DNA from 3 places in the Escherichia ruysiae genome. Region 1 is predicted to be linked to each of the others. Evidence: riboswitches for the same ligand, from Rfam matches in the RefSeq annotation. Region 1 holds a riboswitch; each other region holds the start of a gene.
The links. A riboswitch is a leader RNA that binds a small molecule or an ion and turns the genes downstream of it on or off. The one in region 1 is predicted to bind thiamine pyrophosphate.

Region 1 (5,181 bases):
AAAATAAAATTGCTGACTTTTGCGCAGGAGTTCCCCTTTTATGCCATCTGCTCGTCTGCAACAACAGTTCATCCGCCTGTGGCAATGCTGTGAGGGTAAATCTCAGGAGACAACGCTGAACGAACTGGCGGAGTTATTGAGCTGCTCCCGTCGTCATATGCGCACCCTGCTCAACACCATGCAGGATCGCGGCTGGCTGACGTGGGAAGCGGAAGTCGGGCGCGGCAAACGCTCGCGTTTAACGTTCCTCTATACCGGGCTGGCGCTACAACAACAGCGGGCAGAGGATCTGCTGGAGCAGGATCGCATCGACCAACTGGTACAACTTGTCGGTGATAAAACCGCCGTGCGGCAAATGCTGGTTTCTCATCTGGGGCGTAGCTTCCGCCAGGGGCGACACATCCTGCGCGTCCTCTACTATCGTCCGTTGCGCAACCTGCTGCCTGGCAGCGCATTACGCCGTTCCGAAACGCATATCGCCCGGCAAATCTTCAGCGCGTTAACCCGCATAAATGAGGAAAATGGGGAACTGGAAGCGGACATCGCCCACCACTGGCAACAAATTTCCCCGCTTCACTGGCGCTTCTTTTTACGTCCGGGTGTCCATTTTCATCATGGTCGTGAACTGGAAATGGACGACGTGATCGCCTCATTGAAACGGATCAATACGCTGCCGCTCTATTCGCATATTGCTGAAATTGTATCGCCGACGCCCTGGACGCTGGATATCCATCTCACGCAGCCAGACCGCTGGTTGCCGTTACTGCTGGGGCAAGTTCCGGCGATGATCCTGCCGCGTGAATGGGAAACCCTCAGCAACTTTGCCAGCCATCCCATCGGCACCGGTCCGTATGCGGTAATGCGTAACAGCGCCAATCAACTGAAAATTCAGGCATTCGATGACTTCTTCGGTTATCGCGCGCTAATCGACGAGGTTAACGTCTGGGTCTTGCCGGAAATTGCCGACGAGCCAGCCGGAGGGCTGATGCTGAAAGGACCACAGGGCGAGGAAAAAGAGATTGAAAGCCGTCTGGAGGAAGGTTGCTACTATTTACTGTTCGACAGCCGCACCCATCGCGGGGCGAATCAGCAAGTCAGAAACTGGGTAAGCTATGTGCTTTCTCCGACCAATCTGGTTTATTTCGCCGAGGAACAGTACCAGCAACTGTGGTTCCCGGCTTATGGAATGCTCCCCCGCTGGCACCATGCCCGCCCGACACATTGCGAAAAACCAGCCGGACTGGAACATCTCACCCTGACCTTTTACCAGGATCATATTGAACATCGGGTCATTGCCAGGATCATGCAGCAGATTCTGGCAAGTCACCATGTCACGCTGGAAATCAAAGAGATCAGCTACGATCAGTGGCACGAAGGTGAGATTGAAAGCGACATCTGGCTTAACAGCGCCAACTTTACGCTACCGCTAGATTTTTCGCTGTTCGCGCACTTGTGCGAGGTGCCGTTGCTACAACACTGTATTCAGATCGACTGGCAAGCCGACGCCGCCCGCTGGCGCAATGGCGAGATGAATCTGGCGAACTGGTGCCAGCAACTGGTCGCCAGCAAAGCAATGGTGCCGCTGATCCATCACTGGCTGATTATTCAGGGGCAACGCAGTATGCGCGGCCTGCGCATGAATACCCTCGGTTGGTTCGATTTTAAATCGGCGTGGTTTGCGCCGCCGGATCCATGATTGCTGGTTGATAACAAAATCACTACACTAACGCCGTTCTCAACGGGGTGCCACGCAGACGCGTGCGCTGAGAAAATACCCGTCGAACCTGATCCGGATAACGCCGGCGAAGGGATTTGAGGCTCCTTCTCAAGTCCTTTGCCACTCTTTTTTGAGGTGCAAAGTGTTAAAAAAATGTCTTCCCCTGCTGTTGCTGTGCACAGCGCCCGTTTTCGCTAAACCCGTTCTGACTGTTTATACCTACGACTCCTTCGCCGCCGACTGGGGGCCTGGTCCGGTGGTTAAAAAAGCCTTTGAAGCCGACTGTAACTGCGAACTGAAACTGGTGGCGCTGGAAGATGGTGTCTCACTGCTCAACCGTCTGCGGATGGAAGGCAAAAACAGCAAAGCCGATGTGGTGCTGGGGCTGGATAACAATCTGTTAGATGCCGCAAGCAAAACTGGGCTGTTTGCTAAAAGCGGTGTGGCAGCGGATGCCGTTAACGTTCCCGGCGGCTGGAATAATGACACGTTCGTACCGTTTGATTACGGTTATTTCGCCTTCGTCTATGACAAGAACAAACTAAAAAATCCGCCGCAAAGCCTGAAAGAGCTGGTTGAGAGCGATCAGAACTGGCGAGTGATTTATGAAGATCCGCGTACCAGTACGCCGGGGCTAGGTCTGCTGTTGTGGATGCAAAAAGTCTATGGCAATAACGCCCCGCAAGCCTGGCAGAAACTGGCGAAAAAAACCGTCACGGTAACGAAGGGCTGGAGCGAAGCCTACGGCCTGTTTTTAAAAGGCGAAAGCGATCTGGTACTGAGTTATACCACCTCTCCGGCTTATCACATTCTCGAAGAGAAGAAAGATAACTACGCCGCCGCGAACTTCAGCGAAGGTCACTATCTGCAGGTGGAAGTCGCCGCCCGCACCGCTGCCAGCAAGCAGCCGGAGCTGGCGCAAAAATTCCTCCAGTTTATGGTTTCTCCGGCTTTCCAGAATGCGATCCCAACCGGCAACTGGATGTATCCGGTGGCAAACGTCGCGCTGCCTGCCGGATTTGAACAACTGACCAAACCAGCAACCACGCTGGAATTCACGCCAGCCGAAGTGGCGGCACAACGTCAGGCATGGATTAGCGAATGGCAACGCGCCGTCAGCCGTTAATTCCCGGTTGGTTAATTCCAGGTGTAAGCGCCGCTACGCTTGTGGTGGCGGTTGCACTGGCGGCGTTTCTCGCCCTGTGGTGGAACGCGCCGCAGGGTAGCTGGGCGGCAATCTGGCAGGACAGCTACCTGTGGCATGTGGTGCGCTTCTCCTTCTGGCAGGCGTTTCTCTCGGCGTTGCTCTCTGTCGTACCCGCAATATTCCTTGCCCGCGCGCTTTATCGCAGGCGCTTTCCGGGTCGGCTGGCGCTGTTACGTCTGTGCGCAATGACCTTGATCCTCCCGGTGCTGGTTGCTGTTTTCGGCATTCTTAGCGTCTATGGTCGCCAGGGCTGGCTGGCAACACTCTGCCAATCGCTCGGTCTGGAGTGGACCTTTTCGCCCTACGGCCTGCAAGGCATTTTGCTGGCCCATGTGTTTTTTAATCTGCCGATGGCTAGCCGTTTATTACTTCAGGCACTGGAAAACATTCCCGGCGAACAACGTCAACTTGCCGCACAGCTTGGGATGCGCGGCTGGCATTTCTTTCGTTTCGTCGAATGGCCGTGGTTACGGCGACAAATCCCGCCGGTTGCCGCGCTTATCTTTATGCTCTGTTTCGCCAGCTTCGCCACCGTGCTATCACTGGGCGGCGGTCCGCAGGCGACCACTATCGAGCTGGCTATTTATCAGGCGCTGAGTTACGACTACGATCCTGCCCGCGCGGCGATGCTGGCGCTGATCCAGATGGTGTGTTGCCTTGGGCTGGTGCTGCTGAGTCAACGACTAAGTAAGGCCATTGCGCCCGGCACCACGCTGCTGCAAGGCTGGCGCGACCCGGACGATCGTCTGCATAGCCGCATTTGCGACACTGTGTTAATTGTGCTGGCGCTGCTGCTGTTGCTGCCACCGTTACTGGCGGTGATCGTCGATGGGGTAAATCGCCAGTTGCCGGAAGTGCTGGCACAACCGGTGCTGTGGCAGGCGCTGTGGACCTCGTTGCGTATTGCGCTGGCGGCAGGTGTATTGTGTGTAGTGCTGACCATGATGCTGCTGTGGAGCAGTCGCGAACTGCGGGCGCGGCAAAAAATACTGGCGGGTCAGGCGCTGGAGATGAGCGGCATGTTGATCCTCGCCATGCCGGGTATTGTACTGGCAACGGGTTTCTTTTTGCTGCTCAACAATACGACTGGCCTGCCGCAATCTGCTGACGGCATTGTGATTTTCACCAATGCGTTAATGGCGATCCCTTACGCGCTGAAGGTACTGGAAAATCCGATGCGCGATATCACCACCCGCTACAGCATGTTGTGTCAGTCGCTGGGCATTGAAGGCTGGTCGCGCTTAAAAGTGGTGGAGCTGCGCGCCCTGAAACGTCCACTGGCGCAGGCGTTGGCCTTTGCCTGCGTGCTGTCGATTGGTGATTTTGGCGTGGTGGCGTTGTTCGGTAACGACGATTTCCGCACCCTGCCGTTTTATCTCTACCAGCAAATTGGCTCTTATCGCAGCCAGGACGGTGCGGTCACCGCGTTAATTCTGCTGCTGCTCTGTTTTCTGCTGTTTACCGTGATTGAAAAACTACCGGGGCGAAATGTTAAAACTGACTGATATCACCTGGCTTTACCACCATTTGCCGATGCGTTTTAGCTTAACGGTGGAACGCGGCGAGCAGGTGGCGATCCTCGGGCCAAGCGGCGCGGGTAAAAGTACCCTGCTGAATTTGATCGCCGGTTTTCTGACGCCAGCCAGCGGTTCGCTGACTATCGACGGCGTTGATCACACCACGACGCCACCGTCACGCCGTCCGGTATCGATGCTGTTTCAGGAGAACAACCTGTTCAGCCACCTGACGGTCGAGCAGAACATCGGGCTGGGGCTAAATCCGGGATTGAAACTGAACGCGGCACAGCAGGGGAAAATGCACGCTATCGCCCGCCAGATGGGGATTGATAATTTAATGGCGCGGTTACCGGGCGAGCTTTCCGGCGGTCAGCGGCAGCGCGTAGCGTTAGCGCGTTGTCTGGTACGCGAACAGCCGATTTTATTGCTTGATGAACCGTTCTCCGCGCTCGATCCGGCGTTACGTCAGGAGATGTTGACGCTGGTGAGCACGAGCTGCCAGCAGCAAAAAATGACGCTGTTGATGGTATCGCACAGTGTGGAAGATGCGGCGCGGATCGCCACGCGCTCGGTGGTGGTCGCCGACGGGCGCATCGCCTGGCAGGGTAAGACTGATGAGTTGTTGAGCGGTAAGGCGAGTGCTTCGGCGCTGTTGGGAATTACAGGTTAAAAGCGCACGGACAGTCCCCTCGCCCCTCTGGGGAGAGGGTTAGGGTGAGGGGAACAAACCAGCGCCGGTG
Region 2 (5,181 bases), 1.0 Mb from region 1:
GGTGGGATAATCCACCAGACGCTCAATGTGCCGTGTCAACTGCTCTAGCCCCTGCGGTGCAGAAGGCATCTGTTTGGTTTGTGTCGGAAACACATGTCCCAGCGCGATATAAGAAGGTCGTGCTGCCAGCGCAACGTCGATTTCCATATCGTCATGGGTCGAAACGCCAAGCCGCAGACCAGCCGCGCGGATGGCGCTGAGATCGGTAGATTGCAAATCTTCCTGCCCCAGATGGACGCCATACGCCTGATGCTTGATCGCCAGCCGCCAGTAATCATTAATAAACAGCCGCGCGTTATAGCGGCGACCCAGCTCAATTGCCGCTACTACATCGGCTTCCACCTCTTCATCGCGCTGATCTTTGATGCGTAGCTGGAGGGTTCGCACGCCAGCGTCCAGCAGACGTTCGATCCACTGTACGCTGTCCACCACCGGGTACAGCCCTAAACGAAAAGGTACAGGAGGAAAATCAGGCTGATACATCACGCTTCCTCCTTACGCAGATAGATTTCTCCGCCTCTGGCGCGGAAATTCTCCGACATATCCGCCATTCCCACTTCAATGGTTTGCGCGGCGGCGTAATCACGTACTTCCTGGCTGATTTTCATCGAGCAGAATTTCGGCCCACACATGGAGCAAAAATGGGCGACTTTACCGGACTCTTGCGGCAGGGTTTCATCGTGGTAAGCGCGAGCGGTAAATGGGTCGAGAGCCAGATTAAACTGGTCTTCCCAACGAAATTCGAAGCGGGCTTTCGACATGGCGTTATCGCGAATTTGCGCGCCCGGATGCCCTTTTGCCAGGTCGGCTGCGTGGGCGGCAATCTTATAGGTGATAAGCCCTTGCTTAACGTCTTCTTTATTGGGCAGACCCAGGTGCTCTTTCGGCGTTACGTAACAGAGCATCGCGCAGCCAAACCAGCCGATCATCGCCGCGCCAATCCCCGATGTGAAGTGGTCATAGCCTGGTGCAATATCGGTGGTCAGCGGCCCGAGGGTATAGAACGGCGCTTCATGGCAGTGCTCTAACTCCTCGGTCATATTACGGCGGATCATCTGCATCGGCACATGCCCGGGGCCTTCAATCATCACCTGTACGTCATATTCCCAGGCGATTTTGGTCAGTTCGCCCAGCGTATGCAGCTCGGCAAACTGCGCTTCATCGTTGGCGTCCTGAATCGAACCGGGGCGCAGGCCGTCGCCCAGCGACAGCGAAACGTCATAAGCAGCGCAGATTTCACAAATTTCGCGGAAATGTTGATAAAGGAAATTTTCCTGATGATGGGAGAGGCACCATTTCGCCATAATCGAACCGCCGCGCGAGACGATACCGGTCAGGCGTTTCGCGGTCATCGGCACATAGCGCAGGAGAACGCCTGCATGAATCGTGAAATAATCCACGCCCTGTTCGGCCTGTTCCAGCAGCGTGTCGCGGAACGCTTCCCAGGTAAGATCTTCAGCGATCCCATTAACCTTCTCCAGTGCCTGGTAGATCGGCACAGTACCGATTGGCACCGGGCTGTTACGCAAAATCCATTCGCGGGTTTCGTGAATATAGCGACCGGTGGAAAGATCCATCACCGTATCCGCTCCCCAGCGCGTAGACCACACCAGCTTTTCCACTTCTTCTTCGATGGAAGAGGTGACCGCCGAGTTGCCGATATTGGCGTTAACTTTTACCAGGAAGTTGCGACCAATAATCATCGGCTCTGATTCAGGATGGTTGATGTTGGCGGGGATAATGGCGCGTCCGGCAGCGACTTCATCACGGACAAATTCCGCAGTGATATTTTCCGGCAGACGTGCGCCAAAGCTCATTCCCGGATGCTGGTGGCGCAAAACTTCGCTGCGGATGCGCTCGCGTCCCATATTCTCGCGAATGGCGATGAATTCCATCTCCGGTGTGATGATGCCTTGACGGGCGTAGTGCAATTGTGTGACGCGGTGGCCTGCTTTGGCGCGTTTTGGCGTTAATACGCCGCTAAAACGCAGCTCTTCGAGGCCATCATCTGCCAGCCGCGCTTTAGTGTAATCGGAACTGCGCACGGTAAGTTCTTCGCTATCGCCGCGTGCGTCGATCCACGGCTGACGCAGTTTTGCCAGCCCTTGCTGAACGTTAATGGCGATTTGCGGATCGCCATATGGGCCGGAGGTGTCATAAACCGGAATCGCTTCGTTTTCTTCGTACTGCGGCTGTTCTTTGCTGCCGCCGATTAGCGTCGGGCTAAGCTGGATCTCACGCATCGGCACGCGCACGCCGGGTTGTGTGCCAGTGATATAAATGCGTTTTGAGTTGGGAAAGGCGGTGCCTTCCAGGGTGTCGATAAAATGTTGCGCCCGGGCGCGTTGTTCGCGGCGGGTCAGTTTTATTGCAGACATAGCTCATTCCAAAAGTTAAGGACGTGGCTTGTCAGACGACGGATGAAGCAAGAGACGATCGCTGCAAAGGCGATACGGTAGCAGATTAACTCTTGTTCCCTTCGCAGGTATTAGCCTGATCAGGTTCCGCGGATCCCGAATGAACGGTCTCAGCCAGTTAAGGCACTCCGACAAGAAATTAGCCCCGAAAACGGGGCGTTGAATGTAAATTACGCGTTAACAGCGCAGAACTCAAGCAAGATGTTTGACGCGGGCGGCGTCAAGCACCAGCAGAATCAGCTTATCTTCCAGCACAAAGCGCGCTTCCAGCGCCTCGCCGATATCAGATAAAACTTGTTGAAATTCAAGGTAATTATCATGATCGATGGCGGTTTCCAGGCTGGAATCGTAGTAATCCATAATCTGTTGGGTATTGGCTTCGAGTTGCGGCCAAATCTTCGCGGCATGAGCGAGCTGCCCGTTGCCTTCCAGCTTATGAAGAATGCGCTCATAAATGCTGAAATGTCCGGCAGACAAGTAATCGACCAGACTCTGGCAAAAATCATCAAGGGCTTTTTCGTTTAGCCTCATGTACGATTCTTTGCCAGGCTTAATGCCAACCAGATTGTAGTAAGCCACGAGCAGATGCTTACGTACATGTAGCCAGCGATCAACCAGTTTGTTACTTCCTCTGACGTGCTCCGTCAGGTTATCGAGCTGGTTAAGCATGATTGACTCCGCAAGTTTGTATTCAAAAACTGCTCAGTGAGAAATGTAAAAACCATGTTAAACATGCCAGTGATGCAAAGGTAGTGCAAGAGCTATGGATCGTATAATTGAAAAATTAGATCACGGCTGGTGGGTCGTCAGTCATGAGCAAAAATTATGGTTGCCGAAGGGAGAATTGCCATATGGCGAAGCGGCAAATTTCGAGCTTGTGGGTCAGCGCGCACTACAAATCGGCGAATGGCAGGGAGAACCTGTTTGGCTAGTTCAACAGCAGCGTCGCCATGATATGGGCTCGGTGCGCCAGGTCATTGATCTGGACGTCGGGCTATTTCAACTAGCCGGACGCGGCGTGCAACTGGCGGAGTTTTACCGCTCGCATAAATACTGCGGGTATTGCGGGCATGAAATGTATCCGAGCAAAACAGAATGGGCGATGCTGTGCAGCCACTGCCGTGAGCGTTACTACCCGCAAATCGCCCCCTGCATTATTGTTGCCATCCGTCGTGATGATTCGATTCTGCTCGCTCAGCATACCCGCCATCGTAACGGTGTCCATACGGTACTTGCCGGATTCGTCGAAGTGGGCGAAACCCTCGAACAGGCGGTCGCGCGGGAAGTAATGGAAGAGAGTGGCATCAAAGTCAAAAACCTGCGTTACGTGACTTCTCAGCCGTGGCCATTTCCTCAGTCATTAATGACTGCGTTTATGGCGGACTATAAGAGCGGCGACATCGTGATTGATCCAAAAGAACTGCTGGAGGCGAACTGGTATCGTTACGACGATTTACCCTTACTGCCACCTCCTGGCACCGTGGCGCGCCGCCTGATAGAAGATACGGTGGCGATGTGTCGGGCAGAGTATGAGTGATGATACACTGACCGCCTGACGCACTAAGGAACAGCCAAAATGACCGAACTTAAAAACGATCGTTATCTGCGGGCGCTGCTGCGCCAGCCCGTTGATGTCACTCCAGTATGGATGATGCGCCAGGCGGGTCGCTATCTACCAGAATATAAAGCCACGCGTGCTCAGGCGGGCGATTTTATGTCGCTTTGCAAAAACGCCGAACTGGCGTGCGAAGTGACTTTGCAGCCGCTGCGTCGCTATCCGTTGGACGCGGCGATCCTCTTTTCCGATATCCTCACCGTTCCGGACGCGATGGGATTAGGGCTCTATTTTGAAGCCGGAGAAGGTCCTCGTTTTACCTCGCCAGTCACCTGCAAAGCTGACGTTGATAAACTGCCAATTCCGGATCCGGAAGATGAACTGGGTTACGTGATGAACGCGGTGCGTACCATTCGCCGCGAACTGAAAGGCGAAGTGCCGCTGATTGGTTTTTCCGGCAGTCCGTGGACGCTGGCGACCTACATGGTGGAAGGCGGCAGCAGCAAAGCCTTCACCGTGATCAAAAAAATGATGTATGCCGATCCGCAGGCGTTACACGCGTTACTCGATAAACTGGCGAAAAGCGTCACCCTGTATCTGAATGCGCAGATTAAAGCCGGTGCCCAGGCGGTGATGATTTTCGACACCTGGGGCGGCGTGCTTACCGGGCGCGATTATCAACAGTTCTCGCTCTATTACATGCATAAAATTGTTGATGGTTTATTGCGTGAAAACGACGGTCGCCGCGTGCCCGTCACGCTGTTTACCAAAGGTGGCGGACAGTGGCTGGAAGCCATGGCAGAAACCGGTTGCGATGCGCTGGGACTGGACTGGACAACCGACATCGCCGATGCGCGCCGCCGCGTGGGCAATAAAGTCGCATTGCAGGGCAATATGGACCCGTCGATGCTGTACGCGCCACCAGCCCGAATTGAAGAAGAAGTAGCGACTATACTTGCAGGTTTCGGTCACGGCGAAGGTCATGTCTTTAACCTTGGTCACGGCATTCACCAGGATGTGCCGCCAGAACATGCTGGCGTGTTTGTGGAGGCAGTGCATCGGTTATCTGAACAATATCACCGCTAAGGAGTAATTATGGATCTCGCGTCATTACGCGCTCAACAAATCGAACTGGCTTCTTCTGTGATCCGCGAGGATCGACTCGATAAAGATCCACCGGATCTGATCGCCGGAGCCGATGTCGGGTTT
Region 3 (5,181 bases), 2.4 Mb from region 1:
TCCTGTCATACAATATAACCGACAAGCGATATTTTGTTAGTGATCCCATGATTTCGTAAAAAGTGTAAATGAAAGGATGCTGTAAAAGCATCCTCATCGGGCGAAGAGTCAGCGGAAATAGCTGATTTAAGAATCATCCTGGGCTGAAGATAACATGCAAGCCCAAAGGATTGAGTTATCGCATTATGCCCATAAAGCCATGCACGCCCATATACACTCCGACTAAGCCAATTAACAAGCTGGAAAAATAGGGGGCTTTTTGGGCTAGTGTGTTAAATCCGCTCCAGCGTTTTGCCACTTGCTGGACACTGATTGCCGCGCCAACGCCCACGGTGACCAGCGTTAACGCAAGGCCAATACTGAAACTAACGACCAGAGTTGCTCCCAGAGTGAGGGCTTTCAGTTGAATACAAATCAGCAGCACAGTTATCGCTGCAGGGCAGGGGATCAGTCCGCCAGTCAAGCCAAACAGTAAAATCTGCCAGTTCGTGACATCCCTGCCATCAAAGCGTCGTTTAATGTCATTTGCGTGAGCCAGCTCATGGGCGTCCTGATATTCGACATTCTCGCCATGTCCGTGATGGTGATGATGTTCGTGATCATGGTCATGATGGTGGTGCTCGTGATCATGCCCGTGCATATTCTCAAGCCAGTTTCGTTCACCGCGCCATGTGCGCCAGAACATCCATAATGCGGTGCCGAGAATGATGACCGCAGAAATTAACTGTAGCCACGGTTCCGCCGACTGCGCAGTAAAGCGTTTGCTGATCACCATCCCGCCAAAGGCAATCAACCAGACTACCGCAGTATGCGAAATGGTTGCTGCCAGTCCAAGCATCACCGCCTGTTTAATCGTACCTTTAATGGCGATGATAAACGCCGCCATCATCGTTTTTGAGTGCCCAGGCTCCAGACCATGAAGTGCACCGAGTAAGATGGCGCTGGGGATGAAGAACCAGGCGTTTCCTTGCTGAAGAAGAGTGGTAAATTCAGTCATGATAATAATTCTTAGTATTAAATGGATGCAGAGATTCTACTCCCCCCCAGTACATGATACTACCCCCCAGTAGATTAATAGTGCTATGATTTTTCATTATCTTGTTAACCAGGTGTTGTTATGTCTCATACCATCCGCGACAAACAGAAACTGAAAGCGCGCGCCAGTAAGATTCAGGGACAGGTCGTCGCGCTTAAGAAAATGCTCGACGAACCGCATGAATGTGCTGCCGTTCTACAACAGATTGCCGCCATTCGTGGCGCGGTAAACGGCCTGATGCGGGAAGTGATTAAAGGTCATCTGACGGAACACATTGTTCACCAGGGCGATGAACTAAAGCGTGAAGAAGACCTGGATGTTGTCCTTAAGGTGCTGGATTCGTATATAAAATAGTTTCGTGACGTTATTGTAATACTGCCGTTTTTCCTCGTTTACAACGCGCGCGCCGGACATTACCATCCTCCTCTGCGATTTATTATCGCAACCAAACGACTCGGGGTGCCCTTCTGCGTGAAGGCTGAGAAATACCCGTATCACCTGATCTGGATAATGCCAGCGTAGGGAAGTCACAGACCATCAGGTCATTGCTTCTTCACGTTATGGCAGGAGCAAATTATGCAAGTCGACCTGCTGAGTCCGGCGCAATCAGCGCCCGTGTTACACCTTTTTCACCAATATTCCCCCCTTGTGCATTGCATGACTAATGATGTGGTGCAAACCTTTACTGCCAATACTTTACTGGCGCTCGGCGCATCGCCAGCGATGGTTATCGAAACCGAAGAGGCCAGTCAGTTTGCGGCAATTGCCAGTGCTTTACTGATTAACGTTGGTACACTGACGCAGCCACGCGCACAGGCGATGCGTGCCGCCGTAGAACAGGCAACACGCTCCCAAACACCCTGGACACTTGACCCGGTCGCGGTTGGTGCACTCGATTATCGCCGCCGTTTTTGTCTGAAACTCCTGTCTCTTAAACCAAGCGCCATACGCGGTAATGCTTCGGAAATCATGGCATTAGCAGGCATCGCTAATGGTGGTCGTGGTGTGGATACCACTGACGCAGCAGCCAATGCGTTGCCCGCCGCACAAACTCTGGCACGGGAAACCGGCGCAATCGTCGTGGTCACTGGCGAGGTGGATTATGTTACTAATGGTCGTCGCACCGTTGGTATTCACGGCGGTGACCCGTTAATGACCAAAGTGGTGGGAACTGGCTGCGCATTATCGGCAGTTGTCGCTGCGAGCTGTGCATTACCGGGCGATACGCTGGAAAATGTTGCATCTGCCTGTCACTGGATGAAACAAGCCGGAGAACGCGCAGTCGTCAGAAGCGAAGGGCCGGGCAGTTTTGTTCCACATTTCCTTGATGCGCTCTGGCAGCTGACGCAGGAGGTGCAGGCATGAAACGGATTAACGCTCTGACCATTGCTGGTACTGATCCGAGCGGTGGTGCGGGGATTCAGGCCGATCTTAAAACCTTCTCGGCACTTGGCGCTTATGGTTGCTCAGTTATTACTGCACTGGTGGCGCAAAATACCCGTGGCGTACAGTCGGTGTATCGCATTGATCCTGATTTTGTCGCCGCCCAGCTCGATTCGGTGTTCAGCGATGTGCGAATCGACACCACCAAAATCGGCATGTTGGCAGAAACCGATATCGTTGAAGCGGTGGCAGAACGGTTGCAACGTTATCAGATCCAAAACGTGGTACTCGACACCGTTATGCTGGCAAAAAGCGGCGACCCGCTGCTTTCACCTTCGGCGGTTGCTACGCTGCGCAGTCGATTATTGCCACAGGTTTCATTAATAACGCCAAACTTGCCCGAAGCTGCCGCCTTGCTCGACGCGCCACACGCGCGCACCGAACAGGAAATGCTGGAACAAGGGCGATCGCTGTTGGCGATGGGCTGTGGCGCAGTGCTAATGAAAGGTGGTCATCTGGATGATGAGCAAAGCCCGGACTGGCTGTTTACCCGCGAGGGTGAACAACGGTTTACCGCACCGCGCATTATGACCAAAAACACCCACGGCACTGGTTGTACGCTCTCTGCGGCGTTGGCTGCACTACGCCCGCGCCATACAAACTGGGCTGACACCGTACAGGAGGCAAAAAGCTGGCTGTCGGCAGCGTTAGCCCAGGCAGACACGCTGGAAGTTGGTCACGGGATTGGTCCGGTTCACCACTTCCACGCCTGGTGGTAAGCGCCGTACTATAGCTGCTTTGGTTATTGTCAGCTTTTTTTGTGCTGAAATTCAGGGATGAAACCAATGCAGCTAAAAATCGTCAGTCGCAAAAAATTCACCGCCTTGTTATGCGCTTTGGGGCTAATTTCCATCGTGGCGATTTATCCCCGCCAGACGGTGAATTTTTTCTATTCGACAGCAATTCAGATCAAAGACTACATCCACTTCTACGGTTATCGCCCGGTTAAATCTTTCGCTATTCGCATACCTGCCAGTTACACCATTCATGGTATTGATGTTTCACGCTGGCAGGAGCGGATCGACTGGCAGCGTGTTGCAAAAATGCGCGACAACGGTATCCGCTTACAGTTTGCTTTTATTAAGGCTACGGAAGGCGAAAAGCTGGTTGACCCGTATTTTTCGCGCAACTGGCAAAGAAGCCGCGAAAATGGCCTGCTGCGTGGGGCGTATCACTATTTTTCTCCGTCGGTATCCGCTTCAGTTCAGGCCAGATTATTTCTACAAACGGTGGATTTTGCCCACGGCGATTTCCCTGCTGTGCTGGACGTAGAAGAGCGAGGAAAATTATCGGCAAAAGAATTACGCAAACGGGTCAGTCAGTGGCTAAAAATGGTCGAAAAAAGCACGGGAAAAAAACCGATTATTTATGCTGGCGCGACGTTTTATCACACGAATCTGGCGGGCCATTTCAATGAATATCCGTGGTGGGTGGCTCACTATTATCAACGTCGTCCGGACAATGACGGAATGGCATGGCGTTTCTGGCAGCATTCCGACCGTGGACAGGTAGACGGCATTAATGGGCCGGTGGATTTTAATGTGTTTAATGGCACGGCGGAGGAGTTCCAGGCATTCGTTCATGGGATTAAAGAAACGCCTTAAATAAGAAGCAGTGATATACTCCCACCAGACTCCCCGGCAGGAAAAAGACAAATGGAACAAGCGCATACCCAGCTTATTGCCCAACTGAATGAACGTATTTTAGCGGCGGACAACACGCCGCTTTATATTAAGTTTGCCGAAACGGTAAAAAATGCCGTGCGTAGCGGGGTGCTGGAGCATGGCAATATTTTGCCCGGCGAACGCGATTTAAGTCAGTTAACCGGCGTTTCGCGCATTACGGTGCGCAAGGCGATGCAGGCGCTGGAAGAAGAGGGCGTGGTGACGCGTTCGCGTGGTTACGGCACGCAGATCAACAACATCTTCGAATACTCGTTAAAAGAAGCGCGAGGCTTTTCGCAGCAGGTGGTGTTGCGCGGTAAAAAGCCCGACACGCTGTGGGTTAACAAGCGAGTGGTAGAGTGCCCTGAAGAAGTCGCGCAGCAGCTGGCGGTTGAAGCAGGAAGTGATGTCTTCTTGCTTAAGCGCATTCGCTACGTGGATGAAGAAGCGGTATCGATTGAGGAGTCGTGGGTTCCTGCGCATTTAATTCATGATGTTGATGCCATCGGAATTTCTCTTTATGACTACTTTCGCAGTCAGCATATTTTTCCAAAGCGTACCCGTTCCCGCGTTAGTGCCCGGATGCCGGATGCCGAGTTTCAGTCACATATTCAGTTAGATAGCAAAATACCGGTGCTGGTGATCAAGCAAGTGGCGCTTGACCAACAGCAACGGCCTATTGAGTACAGCATCAGTCACTGTCGCAGCGATCTATACGTTTTTGTTTGCGAGGAGTAGTTCCTCGCGCGTTGGCGCGCAATCACCGCCGCGATGCCCGACAACCCACGATGCCACCGCATTACCCAGCAGCACCGCGTCTGCCAGCGGTAAACCGGAGGCCAGTCCCGCCAGTACGCCACCTGCATGACTGTCGCCTGCACCAATCGTATCAACGACTTGCGTGGGAAATGCCGGAACGCAGCCAGAAGCGCCGTTGCTGAAATACCAGGCACCTTCTTTATCCAGGCGAACGATCAATGGCGCGGCAAATTTCTCCTGCCACTGCTTGCCAAGTGTTGTTATATCTGTGGATAAACG

Region 2: it holds a riboswitch for thiamine pyrophosphate, as region 1 does, so the genes downstream of both, thiC (phosphomethylpyrimidine synthase ThiC) here and thiB (thiamine ABC transporter substrate binding subunit) in region 1, are expected to answer to the same signal.
Region 3: it holds a riboswitch for thiamine pyrophosphate, as region 1 does, so the genes downstream of both, thiM (hydroxyethylthiazole kinase) here and thiB (thiamine ABC transporter substrate binding subunit) in region 1, are expected to answer to the same signal.

The regions. Positions count from the first base shown of each region.
Region 1 is NZ_JAVIWS010000001.1:3,376,770-3,381,950, reverse strand. It holds gene sgrR (DNA-binding transcriptional regulator SgrR) at 41-1,696, shown strand; TPP riboswitch at 1,730-1,829, shown strand; gene thiB (thiamine ABC transporter substrate binding subunit) at 1,860-2,843, shown strand; gene thiP (thiamine/thiamine pyrophosphate ABC transporter permease ThiP) at 2,819-4,429, shown strand; gene thiQ (thiamine ABC transporter ATP-binding protein ThiQ) at 4,413-5,111, shown strand.
Region 2 is NZ_JAVIWS010000001.1:2,346,143-2,351,323, reverse strand. It holds gene thiE (thiamine phosphate synthase) at 1-483, opposite strand, end outside; gene thiC (phosphomethylpyrimidine synthase ThiC) at 483-2,378, opposite strand; TPP riboswitch at 2,458-2,558, opposite strand; gene RGV86_RS11470 (Rsd/AlgQ family anti-sigma factor) at 2,610-3,086, opposite strand; gene nudC (NAD(+) diphosphatase) at 3,181-3,954, shown strand; gene hemE (uroporphyrinogen decarboxylase) at 3,994-5,058, shown strand; gene nfi (deoxyribonuclease V) at 5,068-5,181, shown strand, end outside.
Region 3 is NZ_JAVIWS010000001.1:934,745-939,925, reverse strand. It holds gene RGV86_RS04855 (nickel/cobalt efflux protein RcnA) at 176-997, opposite strand; gene rcnR (Ni(II)/Co(II)-binding transcriptional repressor RcnR) at 1,118-1,390, shown strand; TPP riboswitch at 1,482-1,578, shown strand; gene thiM (hydroxyethylthiazole kinase) at 1,613-2,401, shown strand; gene thiD (bifunctional hydroxymethylpyrimidine kinase/phosphomethylpyrimidine kinase) at 2,398-3,198, shown strand; gene RGV86_RS04835 (glycoside hydrolase family 25 protein) at 3,265-4,083, shown strand; gene RGV86_RS04830 (GntR family transcriptional regulator) at 4,135-4,881, shown strand; gene RGV86_RS04825 (carbohydrate kinase family protein) at 4,855-5,181, opposite strand, start outside.